DNA from 2 places in the Thalassolituus hydrocarboniclasticus genome. Region 1 is predicted to be linked to the other one. Evidence: predicted binding sites of a transcription regulator. Region 1 holds the regulator's gene; the other holds the start of a gene.
What was found. The regulator LexA, encoded in region 1, represses DNA repair genes until DNA is damaged. The targets are predictions, from matches to a motif close to TACTGTNTANNTANACAGTA.
Positions count from the first base shown of each region.

Region 1 (14,706 bases):
AGGTTATGCCTATTACGCGCCGCCGGTTGTGTCATTCGGTGATGCTGAAAATATGATCAACAGCGATATCCGTCTGCAGTTCAGCCTGCTGCCGACCGCGCGTATTTATGCCGGTTACCGCTATAACAGCATTCGTATCGAAGACATTAACGAGCGTTACGAGCTGGGCGATGGTGCTCACTTCGGTCTGACCATCGACTTTTAATCTCAACCTTCCGCCGGAGCAGGCTATGTCGCAGTGGATTGGCTTTACCAATCAGAAACTCTATCAGTGCCGTTTATTGCTGGAGCAGCTGGCAGCGCTGCAGTCGGCTGCGCCTGCTTTGCAGCAGGCTCTGGAAGAGAGTGCACTGTATCAGCTGCGCGATGCCTGGCTGTCTTATCTGGCAGAGTTGGGGGATATGGTGGCGTATCGTCAGCCTGTCAGCTCTCTGGAATCACTGCTGCAGAATACGCCGCTGATCACCGGCGAAATGCGCGAGCTTAAGCATCTGGCGGAGAACGGCTTTTCCTGGCTGGCGCAGATGCTGGCGGCGGCAGATGCTCAGGGACGTCCGGCCGGAATGAATCAGCCGGCAGCGGCGGTGCAGACGGTTGAGGCTCCGGGCAGAATTGCGCTGGTGGCGACGCAGCAGTCGCCGGTTGCCGGTTGGCTGCAGGATCTGACCCGCCTGATTGAAGCTCAGCGCGCCAATCGTCAGGAAAGCTGATGCCTTGCTGAGTGCATTTATGCAGAGCCGTTTACTTTTTATTACTAACGGTTCTGTGTGTCGTTCAAGCTATTGAAAACATCCTGTGATACACTCCCGCGCCCAGTTTTGAGAGGCGGTTATGGCGCGCTTTTTTGAAATCGTAGAACTTTCCAATGGTGATATCGCCCTGCGTCGTGCTGACGATCAGGACAGCGATGCACTGGTGTGTATTCATTTTTCCGAAGATGCCAAGGCCAGCCTGCAGGCGCATCATATGGATGTTGCGCGGGTGATGCTGGAAGCCGGAGTGCGTAAAGTCGGCGAGCTTTCCGGTATGGAAGTTGAGCGCGAAGACTTTGACACCCCTGAGTATCAGCAGCGACTGCACTGAATGGTGTCTGGCGGTATTGAATCGCCCACCGTTGTGCGTATGAAATTGTGCTGAAAACACAAAAAAGCCCTGATAAAAATCAGGGCTTTTTTGTGTTCGTCGTTTGCTGCACTTCAGGGACGGCGCTGAATCAGCACCACATGGCTGCCGCTCTGGTCGGCCTGCTGGCGGATGATCTGCCGTTCGTGGTTGCTCAGTTCTCCCTGCCATTCAACAATCATATGGCTGTTGCCGGCCGCCAGAACTTTGCTGCACAGGGCCAGTTGGGTGTCATTGCACAGATCGAGATGAATCACCGGCGAATGCTGCAGGCCCATGCTTTCCAGCCAGCTTTTATTCATCGGACGGTGCGGGCTCAGCCACATCAGCCAGCGCTTGTGCGCATTGCACTGTGCCAGCATCGGCAACAAATGCATGGGCTGAATGGCACCGCCTTCACTGACGATGACCTCGGTCAGACTGCCGCGCAGCGCACTGGTGCTGACTCTGGCCATCCTGCCTGGTTGCTGGCTGCTGAGAGATAAGCCGGCTTCTTCCATTCCGAGTAATAACTGACGCATAACAATCACCCCGAACCTGTGAACAGTTGCTGTTAGCTGCGGCGTACAACGCCGACGTATAAACCTTCAACGGCAAATTCCGTTTCCCGCAGATCAACTTCAATCGGCTTAAAGTCGTCATTTTCCGGGTGCAGAATCACCTGATTACGCTTCTTCTCGTAGCGCTTGACCGTTACTTCGTTATCGACGCGGGCAACAATGATTTCGCCATTACGGGCGGTTTCGGCCTTGTGCACCGCAATGTAGTCGCCGTCGAGAATGCCGATGTTCTTCATGCTGTCGCCATGAACTTCCAGCAGGAAGTCGGCAGAAGGGCGGAAGAAGCTGGGTGGAATCTCGCAGTAATCGGCGATGTGTTCCTGAGCCAGGATGGGCTCACCGGCGGCTACACGGCCAACGATCGGCAGACCCGGGTTCTGCTCTTCAACAATGCGCAGGCCGCGGGAAGCGCCGGGCATAATCTCAATCGCACCTTTACGTGCCAGCGCCTTCAAGTGTTCCTCTGCGGCGTTAGGCGATTTAAAGCCCAGCTCGGCAGCGATTTCGGCGCGGGTGGGCGGAAACCCTGTATCTTCCAGTGAGGAGCGGATGAAATCCAGAACCTGCTGTTGTCGTGCCGTGAGCTTGATCATGATGCTTATCCAGTCTGTTGATCCATACAGTATGGTGTAAATGTATACAGTATTTTATCCAGTGTAAACCCCTGTTGTCAGAGGTCTGTGGATTGCTGTGGATGCATTGCTGCTGCACCGGCCCGGATGATGGTATGAGGCTTTTAGCCTTTGGCCGTATATGGGGTTGCCTAAATCTCGTTTTAAACGTATGTTTGAAACAGTTGTTTTGTACTGTCGGCGATGGCAATAAAGCCGCGACAGCGTGATAGGGCAGATGCAGGGTTATGGCACAGAAAGATACGGTTAAAAGTATCCTGAATGCGGCAGAGGAGTTGTTTTCGGAGCGTGGCTTTGCCGAGACCTCATTGCGGAATATCACCACCAAGGCCGGAGTGAATCTGGCGGCGGTGAATTATCATTTTGGCTCTAAGAAAGCGTTGATTCAGGCGGTGTTTGCCCGTTTCCTGACGCCATTCTGCGAAGATCTGGAGCGTGAGCTGGACGCCGTACAGGCGCGGCTGGATGGCAAGGTGCCGGAATTACCCGGCATATTAATGCTGCTGTCGCAGACGGCGCTGCGTGCCGGGCATGACAGTCCGCGTCGTCTGGGGATCTTTATGCGTCTGCTGGGGCTGGCTTACACCCAGGGGCAGGGGCATTTACGCCGTTTTCTGCAGAAAGAATACGGTCCGGTGTTTAAAGCCTTTATGCGTCTGGTGACGGCGGCGACGCCTGAGCTTTCCGATGAAGACCGTTTCTGGCGTATTCACTTTATGCTGGGGGCGACGGTGTTTACGTTGTCGGGGGCCGATTCACTGACGGCGATGGCAGAACACGATCTGGGTAAGGGATCGGATATTGCGCAGGTTGTTGATAAATTGATACCTTTCCTCGCATCCGGTCTTAACGCTCCGCATCAGGCTGGTTGAGCGGAGCCGGGCTTTCCGTTTTTCGCTTTTTACCAACAGGCCTTTGCTATGGCGCCCACGGCTGCGCAATCTGCGTTACCGCAAACATTAATAGAAGTTTCTATTGCCGATCAGGTACTGCGCGTGTCGAGCGCCGGTATCTGCCACCTGTATCCGGTTTCCACGGCGCTTAATGGTGCCGGTGAGCAGGAAAATTCCGGTTGTACCCCCCGTGGCTGGCACCGTGTCCGTGCGGCTATTGGTGCCGGTTTGCCACTGAACACCGTATTCGTTGGCCGGCGCCCGACCGGTGAAATGTATTCGCCTGAACTGGCGCTACAGCAACCACAGCGCGACTGGATTTTAACCCGCATTCTTTGGCTGCAGGGACTGGAAGTCGGCGTCAACCGTATGGGCAATGTCGATTCCATGCGCCGTTATATTTATATCCATGGCACGCCGGATTCTGAACCTATGGGCCAGCCACTGTCTCATGGCTGTATCCGTATGCGTAACAGTGATATTGCTGAATTATTTGAACTGGTCAGTGCCGGTACGCCGGTGTGGATTCAGCCACACAGTTTTTCGAGGATTCCATGCCGCAATCTGTAATACAGAATCTGAACCAGCGTATCGGTGTGGTTGCCGATATTGAAGGTACAGAATTAACCGCTGCCGACCGTGAATTTTTATTGCAGCCGGAAATCTGCGGGTTAATTTTTTTCGCGCGTAATTATCAGTCGCCACAGCAGTTAAAGGCTCTGACCGGCGATATTCTCAGCCTGCGCCCGGATTTATTATTGTGCGTGGATCAGGAAGGCGGTCGCGTACAGCGTTTCCGTGAAGGCTTTACCCGTCTGCCGCCAATGCTGGCTCTGGAAAAAGAATATCAGCACAACAGCACAGAAGCGCTGACCCTGGCCCATGAACTGGGCTGGCTGATGGCCGCCGAGCTGCGTCAGCAGGGGGTGCATCTGAGCTTTGCGCCGGTGCTGGATATTGAAACCGATGTGTCGCAGGTGATTGGCGATCGTGCCTTTGCTCATGATGCAGCGACCGTTATTGCGCTGGCTTCCGCCTTTGTGCGTGGTATGAATGAGGCCGGCATGCTGGCGGTAGGCAAGCATTTTCCCGGTCACGGTGCCATTGCCGCAGACTCGCATCTGGCGCTGCCGGTGGACACTCGTTCGCGCATTGAACTGAATAACGATATCGAGCCTTTTCATGTGCTGATGTCGATGGGGCTGTTAAGCGGTATTATGCCCGCCCACGTGATTTATCCGGCGGTCGACAGTGACAATACCGCCGGTTTTTCTGCGCACTGGCTGCAGAATATTCTGCGCACCGAGCTGCAGTTTAATGGTGTGATTTTCAGTGATGATTTATCCATGGCCGGTGCGGCCAGTGTTGGCAGTTACGCCGAACGTGCCGGCTGTGCCATGCGTGCCGGTGCCAATGCGCTGCTGGTGTGTAATGACCGCCCGGCCGCGCAGCAAGTCATCCTTACTGTACGTGAACAATTACAACAGCCGGGCTGGCAGACGCTGAGCCTTACCGGATTGCAAGGGACCTCGGAAGAGCTACAGGGTTCGGTAGGCGGGTTGCAGGGAGCAGCAGGTGATATTTCAGAGAACATGCTGGCCGAACGCCGCTCGGCGATCTTGCTGCAGCTGGAAAAGCTGCGCTGAATAATGAATAACGGTGCCTTTAAAAACGCCGTCTGAAAACGTTGGAATGATATGAGCATTAACAAAATAGCCATTATTGGTGGCACCGGTTTAACCCAACTCGAAGGTCCGGAAATTACCGCCAGCCATGATGTGAGCACGGCGCTGGGTCAGCCTTCATCAGCGGTTCAGGAAGGTCGCTGGAATGATAAAACCGTACTGTTTTTAGCGCGCCACGGACACCCGCATGCTGTACCGCCGCATAAAATTAATTACCGTGCAAATTTACTGGCGCTGCAGGAGCAGGGGGCAGAGGCTATTATTGCGGTAAATGCTGTCGGTGGTATTCATCCGGCCATGCAATCCGGTGCAATTTCGGTTCCGCATCAGGTGGTTGATTACACCTGGGGGCGTGAGGGTACCTTTTTTGATGGTGAATTCCGTCCGCTGGATCATATCGACCTGACGCATCCCTACGATGAAAATCTGCGTCAGGCTTTAATTTCTGCCGCCGCCGATATTGCTTTGCCGGTGTGTGATTTTGGCGTGTACGCTGCGACTCAGGGCCCGCGTCTGGAAACCATCGCTGAGATTAACCGACTGGAAAAAGACGGTTGTGATCTGGTGGGAATGACCGGTATGCCGGAAGCCGCTCTGGCGCGTGAACTGGGTATTCCTTATGCGAGTATCTGTCTGGTGGTTAACCCCGCGGCCGGTAAAAGCGAAGGCGAAATTACCATGGATGAAATCCGCGCAGTATTAAGTGGCGGTATGCAGCAGGTGCGTGATTTGCTGGCGGCGACGCTGAAGCGGGTTTAAATAACCTTTTTGCTGAAGCCGATAGACAAAAAAGCCCGGAATTTCCGGGCTTTTTTATTTGGTATTTCTTATATCAGTGGGCCTCAACCGATACGGTAATGACTCTGCACAAAACCATTGGCGTAGCTTTTATTGGCAAGCAGGTGTAGCAGGATATCACCGTTCAGTTCGCCGAATAACGGAATCCCGCGGCCCAGCAGCAGCGGAACACGGGTCACGATCAGCTCGTTGAGCAATCCGGTGCGCAGAAACGACTGAATCAGGCGGCCGCCATCAATATAGAGTGAGTCTTCGCCTTCGCGCTGCAGACGCTCGGTTAAGGTCAGTGGTGACTCGGCACTTAATTCTGCTTTATCCCGGTGTGTTTCCGGCAGGGTTTTAAGCGATTGGCTGAGCACAATCACGCGTGTGCCCTCATAGGGCCATTCACCAAAGGTGAGGACTTTTTCGAACGTATTACGCCCCATTACCAGACAGCTGGTGCCGGCCATAAATTGCGCATAGCCGAAATCTTCTTCTGCGATGGTAAAGGCCGGATTTTCCAGCCAGTCGAGTGCACCATCCGGCCGGGCAATAAAACCATCCAGGCTGCAAGCGATAAAGGAGCGGATTTTCATGGTCGGCTTAAAGGTCTTCTGCACGTTCAACGGGAATAATTTTCAGCACAATGCCGAGCATCGGGTGATCAATGTAGTGCAGCTCGTTACTGCGCATACGGCGGCTCTGTTGTACCCGTGCGGCGCGGATAGGGGCTGGTAAATCAACCGCCATGGACGCTTCCATATCCGTCTGGGCCAGCAGATCGCTGCGGTAATCGGCGCGGTTATCGCTGGCGGGTAAGGTCAGCGCACTCAGTTCGGCCGGTTCGTGGATTTCGTATTGCTGTACCTGTAAATCGGTATTGATATGCAGGTAACGGCTGCGGTGCAGCTCAAAGCTACCGGTCAGCTGAATATCCAGTTTGTCCTGCAGGCGTACATTCAGGTTGTGGCGGATCGCCTGGCCTTCTTCCTGAATGGGTTCCACCCAGGCCTGATGCCAGATCACTTTCATATCACTGCGCTTATTAATGCGTTCGGCTTCATTGGCCATTTTCAGTTCGGCCAATGGCTGCAAAGGGGCAGGCCATTCCGCTTTCGGGATGCGGGCAAAACCAAAGCCTGCAAATAATGCATTATGCAGTTGCTGGTAGCGGGCCGGACTCAGCCACCAGGTGTAGTCGGGTGCCGTATCCGCTTCGGTCTGTAAACTGCCGGATTCATTGTCCTCGCTGGCGCTGGTTTCCAGCACTTCAGGCCAGAGTTCCTGATCAATCAGGCTTTCGTCTTCGTAGGCGACCAGGATCATTTCTACACGATACCAGGGCGCGGCACTGGCCGATAAGGGCAGGGCAACAGAGCACAGAAGCAGAAAGGCACGGCAAAACAGCTGGCTCACAGATTAGGGTCCTTTTGTAATTCGGTTAATACCAGATCGATCTGGTTAAAGCGCTGATCGATACTGGTCATGTTGAGGTTGAAACGCAAGGTATGACCACCTTCGAGTTTGAAGGTGCCGGATTTGCTTTGCACCAGTTTTACCAGTACGAAAGGGTTGATATTGGTTTCGGCGGCAAATTCAATGCGGCCACTTTGCTCGCCGGCATCCAGCTTGGCAATACCGAGGGGGGTCAGTTTCAGTTTTAATGAGGTCTGACGGAACAGGTTTTTGACGGCATCCGGCAACAGGCCGAAACGGTCGATCATTTCTACCTGCAGTTCTTTCAGCTCATTGTCGTCGCGCGCGCTGGCAATGCGCTTGTACAGTGTCAGGCGGCTGTTAACGTCGGGCAGATAATCCTGCGGAATCAGTGCCGGAATGTGCAGATTTACTTCCGCGCCCTGATTCAGTGACAGATCCGCGGATGGGGTTTTACCGGATTTCATGGCTTTTACGGCCTGTTCCAGCATTTCCATATACAGGGTAAAACCGATGGTTTCGATCTGGCCGCTCTGTTCTTCACCGAGCAGCTCACCGGCGCCGCGGATTTCCAGATCGTGGGTGGCGAGCATAAAGCCGGCGCCCAGATCCTGCGCGGCCGAAATGGCTTCGAGGCGTTTTTCGGCGTCTTTGGTCAGGGTTTTCGGCGGCGGAGTCAGCAGGTAAGCGTAGGCCTGATGGTGCGAACGACCGACGCGGCCACGCAGCTGGTGCAGCTGGGCAAGGCCGAATTTATCGGCGCGCTCAATAATAATGGTGTTGGCCGACGGCACGTCGATACCGGTTTCAATAATGGTGGTACACACCAGCACGTTAAAGCGCTTGTGATAAAAATCGCCCATCACCCGTTCCAGCTCGCGTTCGGACATCTGGCCGTGTGCGACCACCACGCGTGCTTCGGGAATGGCTTCGCTTAATTCGCGGGCGGTTTTCTCGATGCTTTTAACTTCGTTGTGCAGGTAATACACTTGACCGCCGCGCAGAATTTCACGCAGAACCGCTTCTTTAATGGTCGGTTCGTCATGCTGGCGCACAAAGGTTTTTACGCTTAAGCGCTTGGCCGGCGGTGTGGCGATAATGGACAAATCGCGGATGCTGGCCATGGCCATATTTAATGTACGCGGAATCGGCGTGGCGGTGAGGGTCAGAATATCTACTTCGGCACGCAGGGCTTTAATGCGCTCTTTCTGCTGCACACCAAAGCGGTGTTCTTCGTCGATAATCAGCAGGCCCAGATGATCGAATTTCACATCTTTCTGCAGCAGTTTATGGGTGCCGACAACAATATCGGTTTTGCCTTCGAGCATACGGTCGAGGGCAGCCTGGGTTTCTTTGGCGGAATTAAAGCGCGACAGTACGTCGACCTTCACCGGCCATTCGGCAAAGCGGTCGGCAAAATTCTGATAATGCTGCTGCGCCAGCAGGGTGGTGGGCACTAACACAGCCACCTGTTTGTCGCTCTGCACCGCCATAAAAGCTGCGCGCATGGCGACTTCGGTTTTACCAAAACCAACGTCACCACAGACCAGACGGTCCATGGGGCGTGGCGAGCACATATCGTTAATGACGGCATCGATGGCGGCCTGCTGATCCGGGGTTTCCTCAAACGGGAAACCGGCGGAAAAACGCTCGTACTCTTCATCCGGGCCGCTGAAGGCGAAGCCCTTACGCGCTTCACGGCGGGCATAAATATCCAGCAGTTCGGCGGCAGTATCGCGGATTTTTTCGGCGGCTTTACGTTTCGCCTGCGCCCATTTATCGGTGCCGAGTTTATTCAGAGGTGCCGCACCCTGTTCGGCGCCACCGTAGCGGGCAATTAAATGCAGGGCAGAAACCGGCACGTACAGTTTGGCGTTACCGGCGTATTCCAGCACCAGAAATTCATTCACCTGACCGCCGGCTTCCAGTGTCTGTAAGCCCTGATAGCGACCAACGCCGTGATCGAGGTGCACCACCGGCGCGCCGGGTTGCAGCTCTGACAGATCGCGGATCACCAGTTCAGAATCGGTTTTCTGTTTACTGCGGCGGCGGGTCTGGCGGATGCGCTGACCGAATAACTGATTTTCGGTAATGATGCTCAGCGTTTGCTGGCCGTCGCTGACGGTGACGCCATCATCAAGCGGGCCAACAATTAATCCCAGCGGCTCGCTGCCGGTAATAAAGTCAGTCCAGCCGTCCTGATCTTTCGGCCGCAGCTGAATGCGGCCGAGTAATTCTTTTAATGCTTCACGGCGACCGGCAGATTCGGCGCAGAACAGCACGCGCTGATCTTTGTTGTCTGTCAGCCAGGTCTGCAGGCGCTGCAGCGGTTGCTCAAGACGGGAATCGACGCTGATGTCGCTTAACACCTGCGTATTAAAGTGCTGGCTGCCGGCGCGTTCCGGAGGTGCATCGGCCTGCCACTGAATACGCGGGAATTCGTTCAGACCGGAAAATAACTGCTCGGCGGATAAAAACAATTGTGACGGTGACAGTACCGGACGCAGGCGGTCGTAGCGGCGGCTTTCGTAGCGCTGTTCGGCGTCTTTACGGAACTGGTTGGTTGCCTGCTCGAGCCGGGCATCGTGAATCACCAGGGTTTTACGTGGCAAATAGTCGAGAAAGCTGGCCAGGTCCTCACTGAAAAACAGCGGCAGATAATATTCGATACCGGCCGGCGCAATGCCCTGAGAAACGTCGGTGTACACCGGGCAGGCTTTCGGGTCGTGCTCAAAAAAATCAAACCAGCGGGTTTTAAAGGTGCGGATGGCACCGGTATTCAGCGGAAATTCACGCGCCGGCAGAATGCGGATGGACTCCACTTTATCCAGTGTGCGCTGGGTTTCCGGATCGAAGGTACGCAGGGTTTCGATCTCGTCATCGAATAATTCGATGCGGAAGGGGGTGTCCTGACCCATCGGAAAGATGTCGATAATCGAACCGCGTACGGCAAATTCGCCATGCTCGTAAACGGTGTCGACACAATGGTAACCGGCCGACTCAAGTTGCAGGCGGGTGTTGTCGACATTAAAGGTCTGGCCAATATCTAGTGCAAAACTCTGGCCCTGATAAAAGCTGGCCGGCGGCAGACGGTGCAGCAGGGTAGTGACCGGCAGAATCAGCACGCCCTGTGTCAGGTCGTGCAGGCGGCTTAAGGTGGCGATCCGCTGGGAGACGATGTCCTGATGCGGCGAGAACACATCGTACGGCAGAATTTCCCAGTCGGGGAAATGCAGTACGGTCAGGTCGCTGGCAAAAAAGCGGATTTCTTCTTCCAGCCGTAACGCACTGGCCGGATCGGCACTGATCACCAGCGTCAGCCCCTGTTGCTGGCTGGCTGCACTGGCAATGGCCAGAGCCTGGCTGGCGCCATGCAGATTTCCCCAGAAGCGCCGTTCGGCAGCTTTGGCGGGCAGTTCCGGATGGAATGGGCTGACCATTCAGGTTCCTCAGGCAGTCAGAAAATAAGCGCGCTAGTGTAACCAAAGGGCAGGGGGCTGTTAAGGAACCTCTGCATAATGGTCGCCGCCGCGAAATGCGCTCAGGTTTGTGCATTGTCTGACATACAGGCATAATATGCGCCCCGAATTTGCCCACTGATTTTTACGGAAGGTGAACCCGTGAGCCAAGACATGCGCGAAGCCTGTTTGCAGGACTGGATGGACCGTGAAGCCATCGCCGAATCTATGATTCCTCTGGTTGGTACTATGTACCGCAAGAAGAACGTTGTGACTTCCATCTATGGACGTCCTGTTATTAACCGTTCTGTTATCGATCTGCTGAAAGCGCACCGTTTTGTGCGTCATATGGAAAAGCAGGAACTGTCTGTACACGACACTTTCCCGGTTCTGGCTGCGCTGAGCGAACTGGATGTGGGCCGTGCCCATGTCGATATCGGCAAGCTGGCGGTTAAATTCCGCGCTGAAGGCAATGGCCGTGATCTGAATACCTTCCTGCAGGACGAACTGGCTGATGTGATCGGCAAAGATCTGCCGGATGGAGAGAACCGTGATGTGGTTCTGTACGGTTTTGGCCGTATCGGTCGTCTGCTGGCCCGTATCCTGATTGAAAAATCCGGTGGCGGCCGTGGTCTGCGTCTGCGCGCTATTGTTGTTCGTCGCGGTAAAGGCGATGACCTGGTGAAGCGTGCTTCTCTGCTGCGTCGTGATTCTGTACACGGTACTTTCCGTGGCACCCTGACCGTGGATGCAGAAAACGAAGCGCTGATCGCCAACGGTAACTTCATCAAAATCATTTACGCTGGCAACCCGGCTGAAATCGATTACACCCAGTACGGCATCAAAAACGCGCTGGTTATCGATAACACTGGTGTATGGCGTGACGAAGCTGGCCTGGCTCAGCATCTGCAGGCTAAAGGTACTGCCCGTGTACTGCTGACTGCACCTGGTAAAGGCGATCTGAAAAACATCGTATACGGCATTAACCACGGTGATATCGAAGAGTCTGACAAAATTCTGTCTGCTGCTTCCTGTACCACCAATGCCATTACTCCGGTACTGAAAGTGATGGATGATGCTTATGGCATCAACAGCGGTCACGTTGAAACCGTTCACTCCTACACCAATGACCAGAACCTGATCGACAACTACCACAGCGGTGACCGTCGTGGCCGTTCTGCACCACTGAACATGGTTATTACCGAAACCGGCGCTGCGAAAGCCGTTGCCAAGGCGCTGCCTGCCCTGAAAGGCAAGCTGACCGGTAATGCTATCCGTGTTCCGACGCCAAACGTTTCTATGGCGATTCTGTCTCTGAACCTGAAGAAAGAAACCACGGTCGAAGAGCTGAACAACTACCTGCGTGAACAGTCTCTGCACTCTGCAGTGCAGAAACAGATCGACTGGGTGAACTCTCCTGAAGTGGTATCTACCGACTTCGTGGGTAACAGCCATGCCGGTATCGTGGATGCCAAAGCAACCATCGTTAACGGTAACCACGTTAACCTGTATGTGTGGTACGACAACGAGTACGGCTACAGCCGTCAGGTTGTGCGTATTGCTCAGCAGGTGTGTGGCGTTGAGTATCCGACTTTCCCTAAAGTGGTGTAAGCCAGCTTTAGCCGGATTGGATGTTAAATGCTCCATAAAAAAGCCGCTGCCTCTGCAGCGGCTTTTTTTTATTGGCTTATTGGCTAAGCTTTAACCAGTTTTGGGCTGCTGGTACGAATAAGCCAAAAGGGGTAGTCAATTGCCGGGATGACCGGTGGATTAATCCGTTAGCGGTCATTATACTTAGCGCGATTTTTAACTTGGAAAATGAGTCCAAGTACTTGTTTCCTGTGCAAAAAGCATCTGAACGTACCGCAATCTTGATGAGAGGGAGTGTTGTGCGTCTTTTGTTGCACGCCGGAAGCAATGACCTTGGAAGCAACAGTGATTAGGCGAGGCGTATGATCAATATCAGGAAGGGTCTCGACTTACCAATCACCGGAACTCCTGAACAAGTCATTTCTGCAGGGCGTGCCGTTACGCAAGTAGCTGTACTCGGAGCAGATTACGTTGGTATGAAACCAACGATGGCCGTACAGGAAGGTGATCGAGTCAAGAAAGGCCAGGTGTTATTCACCGATAAAAAAACCGAAGGTGTTCAGTACACAGCTCCTGCTGCCGGTGTGGTGAAAGCCATTAACCGTGGTGAGCGTCGGGTATTCCAGTCCATTGTCATCGATGTCGATGGCACGGATGAAGAAACCTTCCAGAGTTATGCGCCGCAGCAACTGTCGTCGCTGTCTGCTGATGATGTTCAGGCTAATCTGGTGAATTCCGGACTGTGGACGGCACTGCGTACCCGTCCGTTTTCCCGAGTTCCGGCGCCGGGCTCCCGTGCACAGGCGATTTTCGTCAATGCCATGGATACCAATCCGCTGGCGGCGAATCCGGAACTCTTTATCAACGAGCAGGCTGAAGCCTTTAAAAACGGTCTGACCGTGCTGAAGCAACTGACCGAAGGTCCGTTGTTTGTCTGCAAGGCGCCGGGAGCCAATATCCCGACTGCTGGTGTTGAAACCACTGAAGAATTTGCTGGTCCGCATCCGGCTGGTCTGACCGGTACTCATATTCATACCCTGTTTGCCGTGAGTGCAGAGCGTGTGGTGTGGAGCATTGGTTACCAGGATGTGATTGCTGTGGGCCAGCTGTTTACCACCGGTAAACTGTTTACTGACCGTGTAATCTCTCTGGCCGGTCCTCAGGTTAAGCAACCACGTCTGGTCCGCACTCAGGTCGGTGCCAGCCTGGCACAGCTGACTGAAGGTGAGCTGGCCGATGGCGAGAACCGCCTTATTTCCGGTTCTGTATTTGGTGGCCGTACCGCCACTGGCGAAAGCCAGTTCCTGGGTCGTTACCACAATCAGGTTTCTGTACTGCGCGAAGGGCGTGAACGTCCGATGCTGCATTACCTGACTCCGGGTGCTAACCGCTTCTCGGTAATGCCTATCTACCTGTCCAAACTGCTGAAGAAAACCTTTGCCTTCACCACCACGACCAATGGTTCTGAGCGTGCAATGGTACCGGTGGGCGCGTATGAGAAAATCATGCCGCTGGATATCCTGCCAACCCAGCTGCTGCGTGCGCTGATCGTTGAAGATATGGATACCGCCATCAATCTGGGCGCTCTGGAACTGGATGAAGAAGACCTGGCTCTGTGCAGCTTTGTTTGCCCGGGCAAATATGAATACGGTCCGATTCTGCGGAAAAATCTCACCCGAATTCAGGCGGAGGGTTAATCATGGGCTTGCGTAGTATGCTCGACAGCCTGGCACCCAAGTTTGAAAAGGGTGGCAAGTTTGAAAAAATGTATCCGCTGTATGAAGCGGTAGACACTGGTCTTTATTCACCACCAAACGTGACCAACAACACGGCTCACGTGCGTGATGGTATCGACCTGAAGCGCATCATGATCACTGTGTGGTTGTGTACTTTCCCGGCCATGTTCTTTGGTATGTACAACATCGGTCTGCAGGCTAACGAAGCTCTGGCAGCCGGAACCGGTACTGCGATTGAAGGCTGGCGTGAAATGCTGATCGCCCTGCTGGGTGGCAGCGCTCATAACGCCGCCAGTATCTGGGACAACTTTGTCTTTGGTGCTGCCTACTTCCTTCCTGTGTATGCCGTTACCTTTATTGTGGGTGGCTTCTGGGAAGTGCTGTTTGCCACTATTCGCCGCCATGAAGTGAACGAAGGTTTCTTCGTAACTTCCGTACTCTTTGCCCTGACGCTGCCGCCAAGCATTCCGCTGTGGCAGGTTGCACTGGGTATTACCTTTGGTGTGGTGATTGGTAAGGAAATTTTCGGTGGTACCGGTAAAAACTTCCTGAACCCGGCGCTGACTGGTCGTGCTTTCCTGTTCTTTGCCTACCCGGCCAACATGTCCGGTAACGCGGTATGGACTGCAGCCGATGGTTTCAGCGGTGCGACCGCTCTGAGTAACGCTGCCGAAGGTGGTGTGCAGAGCATCATCGACAACGGCGTCAGCTGGATGGATGCCTTCATCGGTACGATTCAGGGCTCTATGGGTGAAACCAGTACACTGGCGATTTTCATTGGTGGTGCTGTTCTGCTGGTGATGGGTATTGCCT
Region 1 is NZ_CP054475.1:2,382,086-2,396,791, reverse strand. It holds gene HUF19_RS10600 (YfaZ family protein) at 1-205, shown strand, start outside; gene HUF19_RS10595 (DUF6586 family protein) at 231-710, shown strand; gene HUF19_RS10590 (hypothetical protein) at 832-1,083, shown strand; gene HUF19_RS10585 (cell division inhibitor SulA) at 1,197-1,643, opposite strand; gene lexA (transcriptional repressor LexA) at 1,676-2,275, opposite strand; gene HUF19_RS10575 (TetR/AcrR family transcriptional regulator) at 2,542-3,186, shown strand; gene HUF19_RS10570 (L,D-transpeptidase) at 3,235-3,777, shown strand; gene nagZ (beta-N-acetylhexosaminidase) at 3,762-4,853, shown strand; gene HUF19_RS10560 (S-methyl-5'-thioinosine phosphorylase) at 4,905-5,651, shown strand; gene HUF19_RS10555 (dihydrofolate reductase family protein) at 5,735-6,268, opposite strand; gene HUF19_RS10550 (peptidoglycan binding protein CsiV) at 6,276-7,088, opposite strand; gene mfd (transcription-repair coupling factor) at 7,085-10,549, opposite strand; gene HUF19_RS10540 (glyceraldehyde-3-phosphate dehydrogenase) at 10,730-12,178, shown strand; gene HUF19_RS10535 (Na(+)-translocating NADH-quinone reductase subunit A) at 12,520-13,854, shown strand; gene HUF19_RS10530 (NADH:ubiquinone reductase (Na(+)-transporting) subunit B) at 13,857-14,706, shown strand, end outside.

Region 2 (14,706 bases), 680 kb from region 1:
CATGACTCACCCAAACTCCTTTAACCGTGAACAACTGCTGGCCTGCGGCCACGGTGAATTGTTTGGTGAAGGCAATGCACGGCTGCCACTGCCTAACATGCTGATGATGGATCGCATCGTGCACATCAGCAGTGAAGGTGGCGCTTACGGCAAAGGCGAAATTATTGCCGAACTGGATATTGATCCATCACTGTGGTTTTTTGACTGCCACTTTGAAAGCGACCCGGTAATGCCTGGCTGTCTGGGTCTGGATGCCATGTGGCAGCTGGTTGGTTTCTTCCTTGGCTGGCGCGGCAATCCTGGCCGTGGCCGCGCACTGGGCTGTGGCGAAGTTAAATTCCGTGGCCAGGTTTTACCAACCGCGAAAAAAGTGACTTACCGTATCGACATTAAGCGCGTGATGGAACAGAAACTGGTGATGGGTATTGCTGACGCTTCTATGGAAGTGGATGGCCGTGAGATTTACACCGCCAAAGATCTGCGTGTTGGTTTATTTACCTCCACCGAAAACTTCTGACCACTGAGCTTTCTCCAAAGCATCCGCAATCAGACTCTGTCATTGTTGACAGAGTCTGAGCTCAGCAACACTCCCCCATTTTTTCCGCACCGATTTCCGCTAAACTGGCAGTATCATTCAGTGAGGAATCCCTGTGGGACAGATCATACAAACCGAGATGACCGTTCTGGTTACTCCGGACATGGCCAACTTCTCCGGCAATATGCACGGTGGCGAGTTACTCAAACTGCTGGATAAGGTTGCCTACACCTGCGCCATGCGCTACAGCGGTCATTACGCCGTCACCCTGTCCGTCGATAATGTGCTGTTTAAAGAGCCCATATTAATCGGCGAATTAATTACCTGCCTGGCGACTATTAACTATACCGGCCGAACGTCGATGGAAATCGGCATCAAGGTCGTTGCCGAAGATATTAAACAGCGCACCGTACGTCATACTCATACCTGTTTTTTCACCATGGTCGCCATGGGCGACGACAACAAGCCGACTCCGGTACCTGAACTTGAATTAAAAAACGAAGTTCAGATCCGCCGCTGGAACAAAGCCCTGAAACGCCGCGAAGCGCAGAAGAAACTGCAGGCAATGATGCGTGCGATTGAGAGGGATGATGGCTCAGATGATTTCGATGATTTACCGCTGATTCCCTGCCCCTGAGCAGTTACTGATCAGACATAAAAAAACCGCGCATTGCGCGGTTTTTTTATGGACTGAAAAGCAGAAATCAGGCGTGTCTTACTTCGTCAATTTCATACTCTACAGTACCACTGGGAATCTGAACGGTAACCACATCCCCTTCTTCTTTACCGATCAGCGCACGCGCAATCGGTGAAGAAATGGAAATACGGTTCGCTTTAATATCCGCCTCGTCTTCACCAACAATGCGGTATTCCACTTCAGCATCGGTATCCACATTAATGATGCGCACCGTGGTACCGAACAAAACCTTTCCGGTATGCGGAATGGTTTTAATATCGATAACCTGAGCATTAGACAGCTTACCTTCGATATCCTGAATACGGCCTTCAATAAAGCCCTGCTGCTCACGGGCAGCATGATATTCAGCGTTTTCTTTCAGGTCGCCGTGCTCGCGCGCCTCTGCAATCGCCGCAATAACGCGCGGACGATCAACTGTTTTCAGACGCTGAAGCTCTTCACGCAGTGAGGCTTCGCCTTCAACAGTCATTGGATACTTTTGCATATATTCTGACTCCCTAATTGAATGCGACCATTAAATGGTCGCATGCAGTTCCTGCAGACGACGAACTTCTTTCAGACCTTCTGAACGCAGCGCTTCAACCACCGCTTCAGCACCGGCCAGAGTCGTTGTGTAATACACTTTGTGCTGCAGCGCGCTGCGACGGATGTCGGCAGAATCTGCAATGGCCTGCGGGCCATCGGTGGTATTCACAATCAGAGAAATCTCGTCATTTTTAATCATATCCACAATATGTGGACGACCTTCGGTCACCTTGCTCACGCGCTCAACGGCCACACCAGCAGCCTGCAGCACTTTGCAGGTACCTTCGGTAGAGACCAGTTTAAAGCCGCGCTCAATCAGACCTTCAGCAACGGCAACCACACCGGCTTTATCGGCATCACGTACCGATACAAAAGCCACACCGCTGTCCGGCAGTTTGGCACCGGCACCCAGCTGTGCCTTAAAGAAGGCTTCGCCGAAGGTTTTACCGGCACCCATGACTTCACCGGTAGATTTCATTTCCGGTCCAAGAATCGGGTCAACACCCTGGAATTTATTGAACGGGAATACCGCTTCTTTTACTGAGAAATACGGTGGAATAATTTCCTTGGTAAAGCCCAGCTCAGACAGCTTCTTGCCGGTCATAACTTTGGCCGCAACCGCCGCCAGAGAGGTGCCAATACACTTGGACACAAACGGCACGGTACGGGAAGCACGCGGGTTAACTTCGATCACGTAGATCTCGCCATCCTGCCATGCCAGCTGAGTATTCATCAGACCAACCACACCCAGCTCCAGCGCCATCGCGGCAACCTGCTTGCGCATTTCATCCTGCACATCAGCCGGCAGGCTGTATGGCGGCAGAGAACAGGCGGAGTCACCGGAGTGAATACCGGCCTGTTCGATGTGCTGCATGATACCGCCAATCACAACCTGCTCACCGTCACAGATAGCGTCGATATCAACTTCTACTGCACGATCCAGGAAGTAATCCAGCAGTACCGGAGAATCGTTGGATACTTTTACCGCTTCAGTCATGTAACGACGCAGCGAGGCTTCGTTGTTGACGATTTCCATCGCCCGGCCACCCAGAACATAGGATGGGCGAACCACCAGCGGGTAACCGATTTCTGCAGCTTTAATTACCGCTTCTTCAGCCGAAGTAACAGTAGCGTTAACCGGCTGCTTCAGACCCAGACGCTGAATCATCTGCTGGAAGCGCTCACGGTCTTCGGCACGGTCGATCGCTTCCGGAGAAGTACCGATGATCGGCACACCCGCAGCTTCCAGCTCGTCGGCCAGTTTCAGCGGCGTCTGACCACCGTACTGTACGATTACGCCTTTTGGCTTTTCACGATCGACGATTTCCAGTACGTCTTCCAGAGTCACAGGCTCAAAGTACAGACGGTCGGAGGTGTCGTAGTCGGTAGAAACGGTTTCCGGGTTACAGTTAACCATGATGGCTTCGTAACCTTCTTCTTTTGCTGCCAGTGCGGCGTGCACACAGCAGTAATCGAATTCGATACCCTGACCAATACGGTTCGGGCCACCACCGAGAACGATGATTTTCTCGCGATCAGACGGATTCGCTTCACACTCTTCTTCGTACGTGGAGTACATATAAGCCGTGTCGGTGGCGAATTCAGCCGCACAGGTATCCACACGCTTGTACACCGGACGGATGCCCAGCTTCTGGCGCTGCTTGCGGAAGGTTTTTTCGGTCACGCCCAGCAGTGCTGACAGGCGCGCATCGGAGAAACCTTTACGCTTCAGACGGAAGATGCGGTCGGCATCCATTGACGTCAGGCTGCTCTGCGCAACATTGCTTTCTTCTTTGATCAGATCTTCGATCTGCACCAGGAACCACGGATCGATACCGGAGTGCTGGTAAATTTCGTCAACGCTCATACCGGCACGGAAGGCATCACCCACGTACCAGATACGGTCGGCACCAGGTACACGCAGTTCAGAGATAATTTTGTCTTTGCTGCCGGCATCGTTCAGATCCACTTTCGGATCAAAACCGGTAGAACCGACTTCCAGACCGCGCAGTGCTTTCTGCAGAGATTCCTGCTGAGTACGGCCAATCGCCATTACCTCGCCCACAGATTTCATCTGCGTGGTCAGACGACCATCGGCTTGTGGGAATTTCTCGAAGGTGAAACGTGGAATTTTGGTAACCACGTAGTCGATCGACGGCTCAAACGATGCCGGCGTGCGACCACCGGTAATATCGTTCTGCAGTTCATCCAGGGTGTAACCCACAGCCAGCTTGGCCGCCACTTTAGCAATCGGGAAACCGGTTGCTTTGGAAGCCAGCGCCGAGGAACGGGATACACGCGGGTTCATCTCGATCACGACCATACGGCCGGTTTTCGGATCCATACCGAACTGCACGTTAGAACCACCGGTTTCCACACCGATTTCACGCAGCACCGCCAAAGAGGCGTCACGCATGATCTGATATTCTTTATCGGTCAGGGTCTGTGCCGGAGCAACGGTGATGGAGTCACCGGTGTGCACACCCATAGCGTCGAAGTTTTCGATGGAACAGATGATGATGCAGTTGTCGTTTTTATCACGCACAACTTCCATCTCATATTCTTTCCAGCCGATCAGGGATTCGTCGATCAAAAGCTCGTTGGTTGGCGACAGGTCCAGACCACGGGTACAGATTTCTTCGAATTCTTCTTTGTTGTAAGCAATACCGCCACCGGTGCCGCCCATGGTGAAGGACGGACGGATGATGCACGGGAAGCCCAGAGTTTTCTGGACTTCGCGGGCTTCTTCCATGCTGTGCGCAATACCGGCGCGCGGACACTCGAGGCCGATTTTTTTCATCGCCTTATCAAAGCGGTTACGGTCTTCGGCTTTGTCGATGGTGTCGGCATTGGCACCGATCATTTCCACGCCGAATTTTTCCAGTACACCAGCCGCTTCCAGACCCAGCGCACAGTTCAGTGCAGTCTGGCCACCCATGGTTGGCAGCAGTGCATCCGGACGCTCTTTCTCGATGATTTTGGCAACCGCTTCAACGGTAATCGGTTCGATATAGGTTGCATCCGCCATCGACGGATCGGTCATGATGGTCGCCGGGTTAGAGTTCACCAGAATTACACGGTAGCCCTCTTCACGCAGAGCCTTACAGGCCTGAGCGCCGGAGTAGTCAAATTCACAGGCCTGGCCGATAACGATAGGGCCGGCGCCAATGATCAAAATACTTTTTATGTCAGTACGTTTTGGCATAACTCAGTCTGTCCTGTTATTGGGCGGCCTTGGCAGCAACAATCAAATCAATAAAGTGGTCGAACAACGGCGCGACATCGCGCGGGCCAGGACTGGCTTCCGGGTGACCCTGGAAACTGAAGGCAGGCTTATCAGTGCGGGCGATACCCTGCAGCGTGCCATCGAACAGCGACTTATGGGTCGCCTTCAGGTTGGCTGGCAGCGTGCTCTCTTCTACCGCAAAACCATGGTTCTGTGAGGTAATCATCACCTTGCCGGATTCAAGATCCTGCACCGGGTGGTTACCACCGTGGTGACCATGACCCATCTTCATGGTTTTGGCACCGGAGGCCAGAGCCAGCAGCTGGTGACCCAGACAGATACCGAACACCGGGATATTGGTTTCCAGAATCTCCTGAATCGCTTTGATGGCGTAATCACAAGGCTCCGGATCGCCAGGGCCGTTGGACAGGAAAACACCGTCCGGATTCATCGCCAGCACTTCAGCAGCCGGAGTCTGTGCCGGAACAACCGTCAGCTCACAACCACGCTCAGCCAGCAGACGCAGGATATTGCGCTTAACGCCGAAGTCGTACGCCACGACTTTGAATTTTGGTTCGCTCAGCTCGCCATAACCCTTGCCCAGCGTCCAGTCAGTCTGAGTCCAGCGGTAAGCTTCTTTAACAGTCACTTCTTTCGCCAGATCCATACCTTTCAGGCCCGGGAAAGCTTTGGCTTCGGCCAGTGCCTTCGCCACATTCTCTTCAGAATGCGCATCTGCAGCCGCCAGAATGGCGCCATTAAGGGAGCCTTTTTCACGCAGAATACGGGTCAGGCGGCGGGTATCGATATCGGCAATGCCCAGCACATTGCGCTCTTTCAGGTAAACATCCAGTGCCTGTTCACTGCGGAAGTTGGATGCGATCAGCGGCAGGTCGCGGATCACCAGACCTTTGGCATAAATGCCATTGGATTCTTCATCTTCGCTGTTGGTACCGTAGTTACCAATATGTGGATAGGTCAGAGTGACGATCTGGTTGGCGTAGGAAGGGTCGGTCAGAATCTCCTGATAACCGGTCATGGAGGTGTTGAAAACAACTTCTCCCACTGACAGGCCTTCGGCACCGATGCTGGTACCTTTGAAGATACTGCCGTCCTCAAGAGCTAGAATGGCTGGCGTAGACAAGGCTAAATCCCCGAACAAAGAATAAACTTGCAGACTACCGCACCGGGCCGGAGGAGGTCTGAACCAGAATCTGCAGTCGTAAAAAAGCGGAATGGCGACAAATCGACTCCATCCCGCTTATGACTCGCTATGGACTGATAGCGGATTCCGGTGACAAAAAACGATCACCGCAGTGCGTGTATAAACTAACCCTAAATGATACTGAAAACAGGGTCTTGTGTCCATTAAAGGTGGTCGATTGTGCACTAACAGTGCATTGACAGATCACCCCCTGTCTTCACACGACAGCTGCACTGCTTTCCGGCTGATATCTGGGTGGCCATATCCGGCAAAACGCCACTCACTGAAGCGGAAAAATAAATGACAAGCCTCACACCAAATCATCAGTTACACAAAGTTACATTATGTAACATACAAATATACACTTAATATTACTTCACTCAGAATCAAATGAATCATTTCATTGTTATCTATTGAGAGGGAAAACTACTGTCTGACTCATTAACAGTTAAAGATATTTTTAAATAATTAAATATCTGACTGATAAGTCAAGAAACTAAGGACACTACAATTAAAACCATAATGAAGAGGTCTGCCCCATGCCTGTAGCCGTAGATGGTCGTCGTCGCCTGCAACCGGAAGAGCGCAAACGCTTACTGTTAACTAATGCCGTTCAGGTATTCGCACGTCGCGGAATCGGTCGTGGCGGTCATACAGAAATCGCGGAAATCGGTGGAGTATCCGTAGCAACAGTATTTAATTACTTTAAAACCCGCGAAGCTCTGGTTGAAGCTGTTCTGGAAGAAGTAGAAAACTTTCTGCTGAATCTGGCTGAGTCCGTTTACGCAGAAGAGGACAATCCTCTGGAAGCCATCCGTTCGCATGTAAAGGCATTTATGAACGCCTGCGAAGAAAATCCGGATTACATTAAGGTCTGGCTGGAATGGAGCGCTTCGGTACGTGATGAAATCTGGCCACAGTATCTGGAATTCCAGAATAAATTACTGGAGCTGATTGCCAAGCAAATCGACAAAGGCATCAAGAAAGGCATTCTGGAACAGGGTCTGGCGCCGAAAGAACGTGCCCGCTGGGCGCTTGGTAATGCTCAGATGCTGGTATCCATGGTGTTTGATCCGAACGGCAAACCGCGCGGCATGGAAAAAATGGTCGAACGCGGTTTCGATCATATGCTGGGCGTTAAAGCCTGAAGCCTGCCCCGCAGCCACAAAAAAGCCGCTCAGTGAGCGGCTTTTTTGTACTCAGGAAAATATCAGAACCCCAATACATCCTGCATATCGTACAGACCATTTGGCTGAGTGCTCACCCACTTAGCGGCACGTACTGCGCCTTTGGCAAAGGTCATACGGCTTTGTGCTTTGTGCGTTACTTCCACACGCTCACCTTCGGTGGCAAACATCACGGTATGATCACCGACCACATCGCCGCCACGGATGGTTTCAAAACCAATCTGTTTTTGCGGACGGGCGCCGGTGTAACCTTCACGGCCATACACAGCAACTTCTTTTAAATCCCAGCCGAGGGTTTCTGCGACGACTTCGCCCATACGCAAGGCGGTACCGGATGGCGCATCGACTTTGTGACGGTGATGCATTTCCACCACTTCGATATCACTGTCTTCACCCATAACGGAGGCAGCCATACGCAGCAGGTTCAGACACAGATTCACACCGACCGAATAATTCGGCGCGAACACAATGCCCATATCAGCGGCTGCAACTTTCATCTCAGCTTTCTGTTCGTCACTCAGGCCGGTGGTACCAATCACAATACTTTTACCGGCCTTACGGCACAGTTCAATATTGGCCATGGTAGCCGCTGGTGCGGTAAAGTCGATCAGCACATCAAACTGATCCAGCACAGCTTCAACAGAGGTTGCCGCAACAACATTCAGCGTAACGCCCAAACCAGCAATGGCACCGGCATCAACGCCCGCCAGCGGATCATCGGCCAGAACAATGGCTGCTCCCAGTTCTGCGTCGTCAGCATTACGGACTGCTTCGATCAGCACCCGCCCCATACGTCCGGCAGCACCGGTAATTGCAATGCGTGTCATGTAAAAATACCCAGACAGAATTTCAGAATGGCGCTAAGGATATAGCGATTCGGCAGGAGATGCGAGGCGCAGCCCTAAGGCTGCGCCTGCAGGGTTTAAAGCCGCTCAGATTTCTTCAAAGAACTTCTTCACGCCTTCAAACCAGCTTTTCTTCTGTGGCGAGTGTTTCTCACCGGTCAGAGAAGCCTGGAACTTCATCAGCAGATCTTTCTGCTCAGCGTTAAGGCTGACCGGAGTTTCGACCTGCACACGGCAGAGCAAATCACCCGCCGGGCCACCGCGAACCGGCAACACACCTTTACCGCGCAGACGGAACTGCTTGCCGCTCTGGGTCTCTGCCGGAATTTTCAGTTTTACCCGGCCATCCAGCGTTGGCACTTCCAGTTCAGCACCCAGCGCCGCATCGACGATACTGATCGGTACTTCGCAATACAGGTTACGGCCATCTCGATGGAACAGCTTATGCTCCAGTACACTGACCTGCACATACAGATCACCGGCCGGACCACCCATGGCTCCCGCTTCACCTTCACCGGATAAACGGATACGGTCGCCGGTATCCACGCCTGCAGGAATTTTTACCGACAGTGTCTTGGTTTCTTCTTTTACGCCACGGCCATGACAGCTGGTGCAGGGATCATCGATCTGCGTACCCTGACCACGACAGCTCGGACAGGTCTGCTGCACCGAGAAGAAGCCCTGTTGCATACGCACCTGACCGGCACCATGACAGGTATTACAGGTTTTTGGTTTGGTGCCTGGCTTGGCGCCACTGCCGTCACAGGTGGTACAGGCGGTCAGGGTTGGAATGCGGATCTTCTTCTCTACACCACGCACCGCTTCTTCCAGTGTCAGCTCCATGGTGTAACGCAGGTCGGAACCACGCTGTGGACCACCACGCGGGCCACGGCCACCACCGCCAAAAATATCGCCAAATACATCACCGAAAATATCGCTGAAGTTAGCACCGCCACCGCCAAAGCCGCCGCCGGCCTGACCATCCACCCCGGCATGACCGTACTGGTCATAGGCACGGCGCTTCTGTTCATCGCCCAGCACTTCGTAAGCTTCGGTTGCTTCTTTGAATTTGGCATCCGCATCTTTATCGTCCGGATTACGGTCCGGGTGATATTTCATCGCCAGCTTACGGTAAGCTTTTTTCAGTGTTGGTCCATCGACGTCCTTACTGACGCCCAGAACCTCGTAATAATCTCGCTTAGACATACTTCACCTGTTTTTTTGTCTGCCGCCACAAGCTGATTAACGCTGGCGACAGGAACAAACCCAGCACGCGCACAGGCGTTTCTGAGGTGTGATAACAAAGCAAAACGCGACAGCTTCCGAAAGAAAACTGCCGCGTCCGCTTAACGACTGATGCAGCCGTTAATTACTTGTCTTTAACTTCTTCGAACTCGGCGTCAACAACGTCATCGTCCTGATTGCCGGACTGAGCTTCTGCACCACCCTGCTGGGCCTGAGCCTGCTCGGCATACAGACGCTGAGCCAGAGAGCTGGACGCTTCAGTCAGAGCCTGAGTCTTGGCTTCGATTTCTTCTTTATCGGTGCCTTTGATCACAGCTTCCAGATCGGCAATGGCTTTTTCGATGGCGGTTTTCTCGTCATCGGTTACCTTGTCTTTCGCGTCTTCCAGAGTCTTCTTGGTTGCGTGAATCAGACCATCGGCGGTGTTGCGCACCTGCACCAGCTCTTCGAACTGGCGGTCAGCATCGGCATTCGCTTCTGCATCAGCAACCATTTTTTCGATCTCTTCATCGCTCAGACCAGAAGAAGCCTTAATGACGATCGACTGCTCTTTACCGGTAGCCTTGTCTTTCGCGCTCACGTTCAGAATACCGTTGGCATCGATATCGAAGGTTACTTCGATCTGTGGCATACCGCGTGGTGCCGGCGGAATATCGGCCAGGTCAAAACGACCCAGTGATTTATTCTGCGCAGCCTGCTTACGCTCGCCCTGAACCACGTGAATGGTTACCGCAGTCTGGTTGTCATCCGCCGTTGAGAACACCTGAGATTTCTTGGTCGGAATCGTGGTGTTTTTCTCAATAACCGCCGTTGCAACGCCACCCATGGTTTCAATACCCAGAGTCAGCGGCGTTACGTCGAGCAGCAGAACGTCTTTTACATCACCGGACAGAACGGCGCCCTGAATCGCAGCACCAACAGCCACCGCTTCATCCGGGTTCACATCTTTACGTGGTTCTTTACCGAAGAAGTCAGCAACGCTCTTCTGTACCAGTGGCATACGGGTCTGACCGCCCACCAGAATTACTTCGTCAATTTCACCAGAGCTCAGGCCGGCATCTTTCAGTGCGATACGGCAAGGCTCCAGCGAGCGGGTTACCAGCTCTTCAACCAGAGACTCCAGCTTGGCACGGGTCACTTTCACGTTTAAGTGCTTAGGACCAGTCGCATCGGCCGTGATGTACGGCAGGTTGACGTCAGTCTGCTGAGAAGAAGACAGCTCAACCTTGGCTTTTTCTGCAGCTTCTTTCAGACGCTGCAGAGCCAGTGGATCGTTGTGCAGATCGATGCCGCTTTCTTTCTTGAATTCAGCCGCTAAATATTCGATCAGACGCAGGTCAAAGTCTTCACCACCAAGGAACGTGTCACCGTTGGTTGCCAATACTTCGAACTGTTTTTCACCGTCAACGTCAGCCACTTCGATAATGGAAATATCGAAGGTACCACCACCCAGGTCATAGACTGCGATGGTACGGTCACCGCCTTCTTTATCCATACCATAAGCCAGAGCCGCTGCGGTTGGCTCGTTGATGATACGCTTAACTTCCAGACCAGCGATTTTACCGGCGTCTTTGGTTGCCTGACGCTGGGAATCGTTAAAGTAAGCCGGTACGGTAATAACCGCTTCGGTTACTTTCTCGCCCAGATAATCTTCTGCGGTTTTCTTCATTTTCTTCAGAATTTCAGCAGAGATTTGTGGTGGCGCGTATTTTTCGCCTTTTACTTCTACCCAGGCATCACCGTTATCCGCTTCCATGATTTTGTAAGGAACCATGGAGATATCTTTCTGTACTACGTCGTCTTTGAAACGACGACCGATCAGACGTTTAACCGCAAACAGGGTGTTGTTCGGGTTGGTGACGGCCTGACGCTTGGCTGACTGGCCAACCAGCACTTCGTCGTCAGCATAAGCAACGACGGAAGGAGTGGTGCGATCGCCTTCAGCGTTTTCAATCACTTTGGTTTTGTCGCCATCCAGGATTGCCACACAGGAGTTGGTGGTGCCCAGGTCGATACCGATAATCTTACCCATTTTTCAATTCTCCATTCATGGCAGCTTACGCTGCGTGAACTATTAACCGTTGTATTTGTGTTGCTTTCTATATAAGTCCGGGAAACAGGCTTTCAAGGCCCCCGGTAACAATAAAATCAGGCGCTTTCGTCGATTTGTGGTGCGCCTTTACTCACCACCACCATTGCCGGACGCAACAGACGTCCCTGCAGGGTGTAACCTTTCTGCATCACTGCAATAACGGTATTCGGTGCGGCATCCGGATTCTCAACCATGGCCATTGCCTGATGGAATTCCGGATTAAACGCAGAGCCAACCGGATCTACACTTTCCACCTTGAATTTTTCCAGACCGGCAACCAGGCCGCTCAGGGTCATTTCCACGCCTTCGCGGATCGCTTTTGTTGCTTCATCATCGGCAACAGCCGCAGCCAGCGCGCGTTCCAGATTATCGACGGTCGCCAGCATTTCGTTGGCAAACTTCTCAACGCCAAACTTATGGGCTTTTTCCACATCCAGCTCAGCACGACGGCGTACGTTCTGCATCTCTGCCTGAACACGCAATACCTGTTCTTTCAGCTCAGCCACTTCCTGCAGTGCGCTGGCAAGCTGATCATCAGCAGATTCTGTGGCAGTGGCATCCGCCGCATCCACCGGAGTTTCAGCCTCCAGTTGCTCCTGGAGTTCTTCTTGAACCTTCTGCTCTTCCGACATCTATCTTTCCTCGGTCACTGTTTTCGAAACTGTCGGCTATATGGGGGACGAACGGATGAGATTCAAGGGCCAGCCTGCAACATTCTCTTGACAGAATCGAATACTGTATATAAAAACACTGTATATCCATTCAGATACGGAGCATCGCCATGCTGGCTCATCTGTCCATTCATCAGTTTGCGTTAGTCGATCAGCTGGAACTTGAACTGCAACCCGGCATGTCGGTAATTACCGGCGAAACCGGTGCCGGTAAATCGATTCTGCTCGATGCGCTCGGGCTTACCCTTGGCGAGCGCGCCGATGCCGGCTGCGTGCGCAACAACGCCGAAAAAGCCGAAGTGTCCGCCTCGTTCACTCTGAACGAACAGGCACGGCTATGGTTGCAACAGCGGGATATTCCCGCCGATGATGACTGGGTGATTCTGCGCCGTATTATTTCCGCCGAAGGCCGTTCACGCGGCTACATCAATGGTCGTCCCGCATCCGCCAACGACCTGAAAGACATCGGCCAGTATCTGATCGAAATTCACTCCCAGCATGCCCATCAGCGCCTGCTGCAGAAAGACACCCCGCGCCAGCTGCTGGATGCTTTTGGCGGACTGCAGCTGCAGGCAACCGAGGTAGCACTGGTCTGGTCAGAATGGCAGCAACACGCCAAACGCCTTGCCATGCTGCAGGAAGAAAGTGCCGAAATAACGGCCCAGCGCCAGCTGCTGACCTATCAGGTTGAAGAACTGCGCCAGCTGGCACCGGGAGAGACCGAGCTGGACGAGCTGGAAGCCGAACATAAACGTCTGGCCAATGCCGAAAACATGCTGCTTAACGGCCAGTATGCAATGGCCGCCTGTTATGGCGATGACAACGGCGAGCTGGCCGCAACCCAGCTGACCTATCAGGCCATTACCCGCCTCGATAATATCGACGACCAGCATCCGCTGCTGAACGAAGCCCGTGATTTGCTGCAACAGGCACAAATCCAGCTGGAAGAAGCCGGTCGTTCGCTGCAGCACTACCTTGAGCTGGTCGATATTAATCCGCACCGGCTGCAACAGGTTGAGAGCCGCCTCAGCGACCTGTACAGCATGGCGCGCAAGCATCAGATTCAGCCACAACAACTGCACTCATACTGGCAGGAGCAGGAAGAAGCGCTCGCCGGCCTGAATCTCAGCGACGAAGATCTGGCTGAACTTGAACAGCAGGTGCAGGAGCTGCAGGCGGAATACAGCACACTGGCACAACAGCTCAGCAGTGCCCGTCAGGCCGCAGCAGCACGGATGGACAGCGAAGTGGAAGCTCACTTCGAAGCACTGGCTCTGGGTCGCGCCCGCTTTATCACTCAGGTTGAAAGCGGCAGCGCCGAAAGTGGCAACAAACACGGTATCGACCAGATCGGCTTTTTTGTACAGACTAACCCGGGCATGCCCGGCGGCCCATTGGCCAAAGTCGCTTCTGGCGGTGAACTGGCCCGTATCAGTCTGGCCATTCAGGTAGTAACCGCTGCTGTCAGCGAAACACCTTGTCTGATTTTTGATGAGGTCGATGTCGGTATCGGTGGCGGTACCGCTGAACGTGTTGGCCGCCTGCTACGGACTTTGGGCAAAGACAGCCAGGTGCTCTGCGTTACCCACCAGCCGCAGGTCGCAGCCCAGGCACATCAGCATTATCAGGTAAGCAAAATCAGTGGTGACAGCGCCACCCACACCCAGCTGCGTGAACTGAGTGAGAAACAGCGCTCAGAGGAAATTGCGCGGATGCTGGGCGGCGTCGATATCACCAAACAAACCCTGGCCCATGCACAGGAAATGCTGGCTCTGGTCCGATAAGCCGCAGCCGTCAGGCGGACATAAAAAAAGCAGCCAATGGCTGCTTTTTTTATGTCTGTCGCGCAGGATTACTTTTTCTTGCGTACGTACAGCACCAGACTGTGTTCAACCAGCTCAAAGCCATGTTCTTCGGCAATTTCATGCTGCAGGCGTTCAATCTGGGCGTTGGTAAATTCGATCACTGTGCCGTCATCAACGTTAACCATATGATCATGGTGCTCGCCACGCGCCAGTTCAAACACAGAATGACCACCATCAAAGTTATGGCGGGTCACCAGACCAGCACTTTCAAACTGAGTCAGTACCCGATACACAGTCGCCAGACCAACATCCTCACCGGCTTCAATCAGAGATTTATAAACATCTTCCGCACTCATATGTGCATCGATATTGGTTTCCAGAATGCTCAGGATTTTCACCCGCGGCAAAGTGACTTTAAGGCCTGCTTTACGCAACTCCACGTTCTGATCGGACATTGCTTTCCTCGAATATTTCACAGCAACTTGAATTATCGGGTATTATCGCGGGTCTAAGTCACAACGCAACACCATGCAACTACAACGCACTCAGAGACAACACCAATTATTATGCGAATCCCAATTCTGACCCTTTTACTCGGTTTTGCAACCCTTTCCGGCTGTGTCTTCCCTGGCGTCTACAAACTGAACGTGCAGCAGGGCAATATTGTAACTGCC
Region 2 is NZ_CP054475.1:3,063,140-3,077,845, forward strand. It holds gene fabA (3-hydroxyacyl-[acyl-carrier-protein] dehydratase FabA) at 2-517, shown strand; gene HUF19_RS13680 (acyl-CoA thioesterase) at 651-1,172, shown strand; gene greA (transcription elongation factor GreA) at 1,240-1,716, opposite strand; gene carB (carbamoyl-phosphate synthase large subunit) at 1,747-4,962, opposite strand; gene carA (glutamine-hydrolyzing carbamoyl-phosphate synthase small subunit) at 4,979-6,127, opposite strand; gene HUF19_RS13700 (TetR/AcrR family transcriptional regulator) at 6,727-7,335, shown strand; gene dapB (4-hydroxy-tetrahydrodipicolinate reductase) at 7,398-8,201, opposite strand; gene dnaJ (molecular chaperone DnaJ) at 8,307-9,425, opposite strand; gene dnaK (molecular chaperone DnaK) at 9,589-11,496, opposite strand; gene grpE (nucleotide exchange factor GrpE) at 11,613-12,188, opposite strand; gene recN (DNA repair protein RecN) at 12,338-14,011, shown strand; gene fur (ferric iron uptake transcriptional regulator) at 14,080-14,487, opposite strand; gene HUF19_RS13735 (outer membrane protein assembly factor BamE) at 14,599-14,706, shown strand, end outside.
Region 2: the regulator LexA is predicted to act here: its motif matches at 12,290-12,309, upstream of recN (DNA repair protein RecN).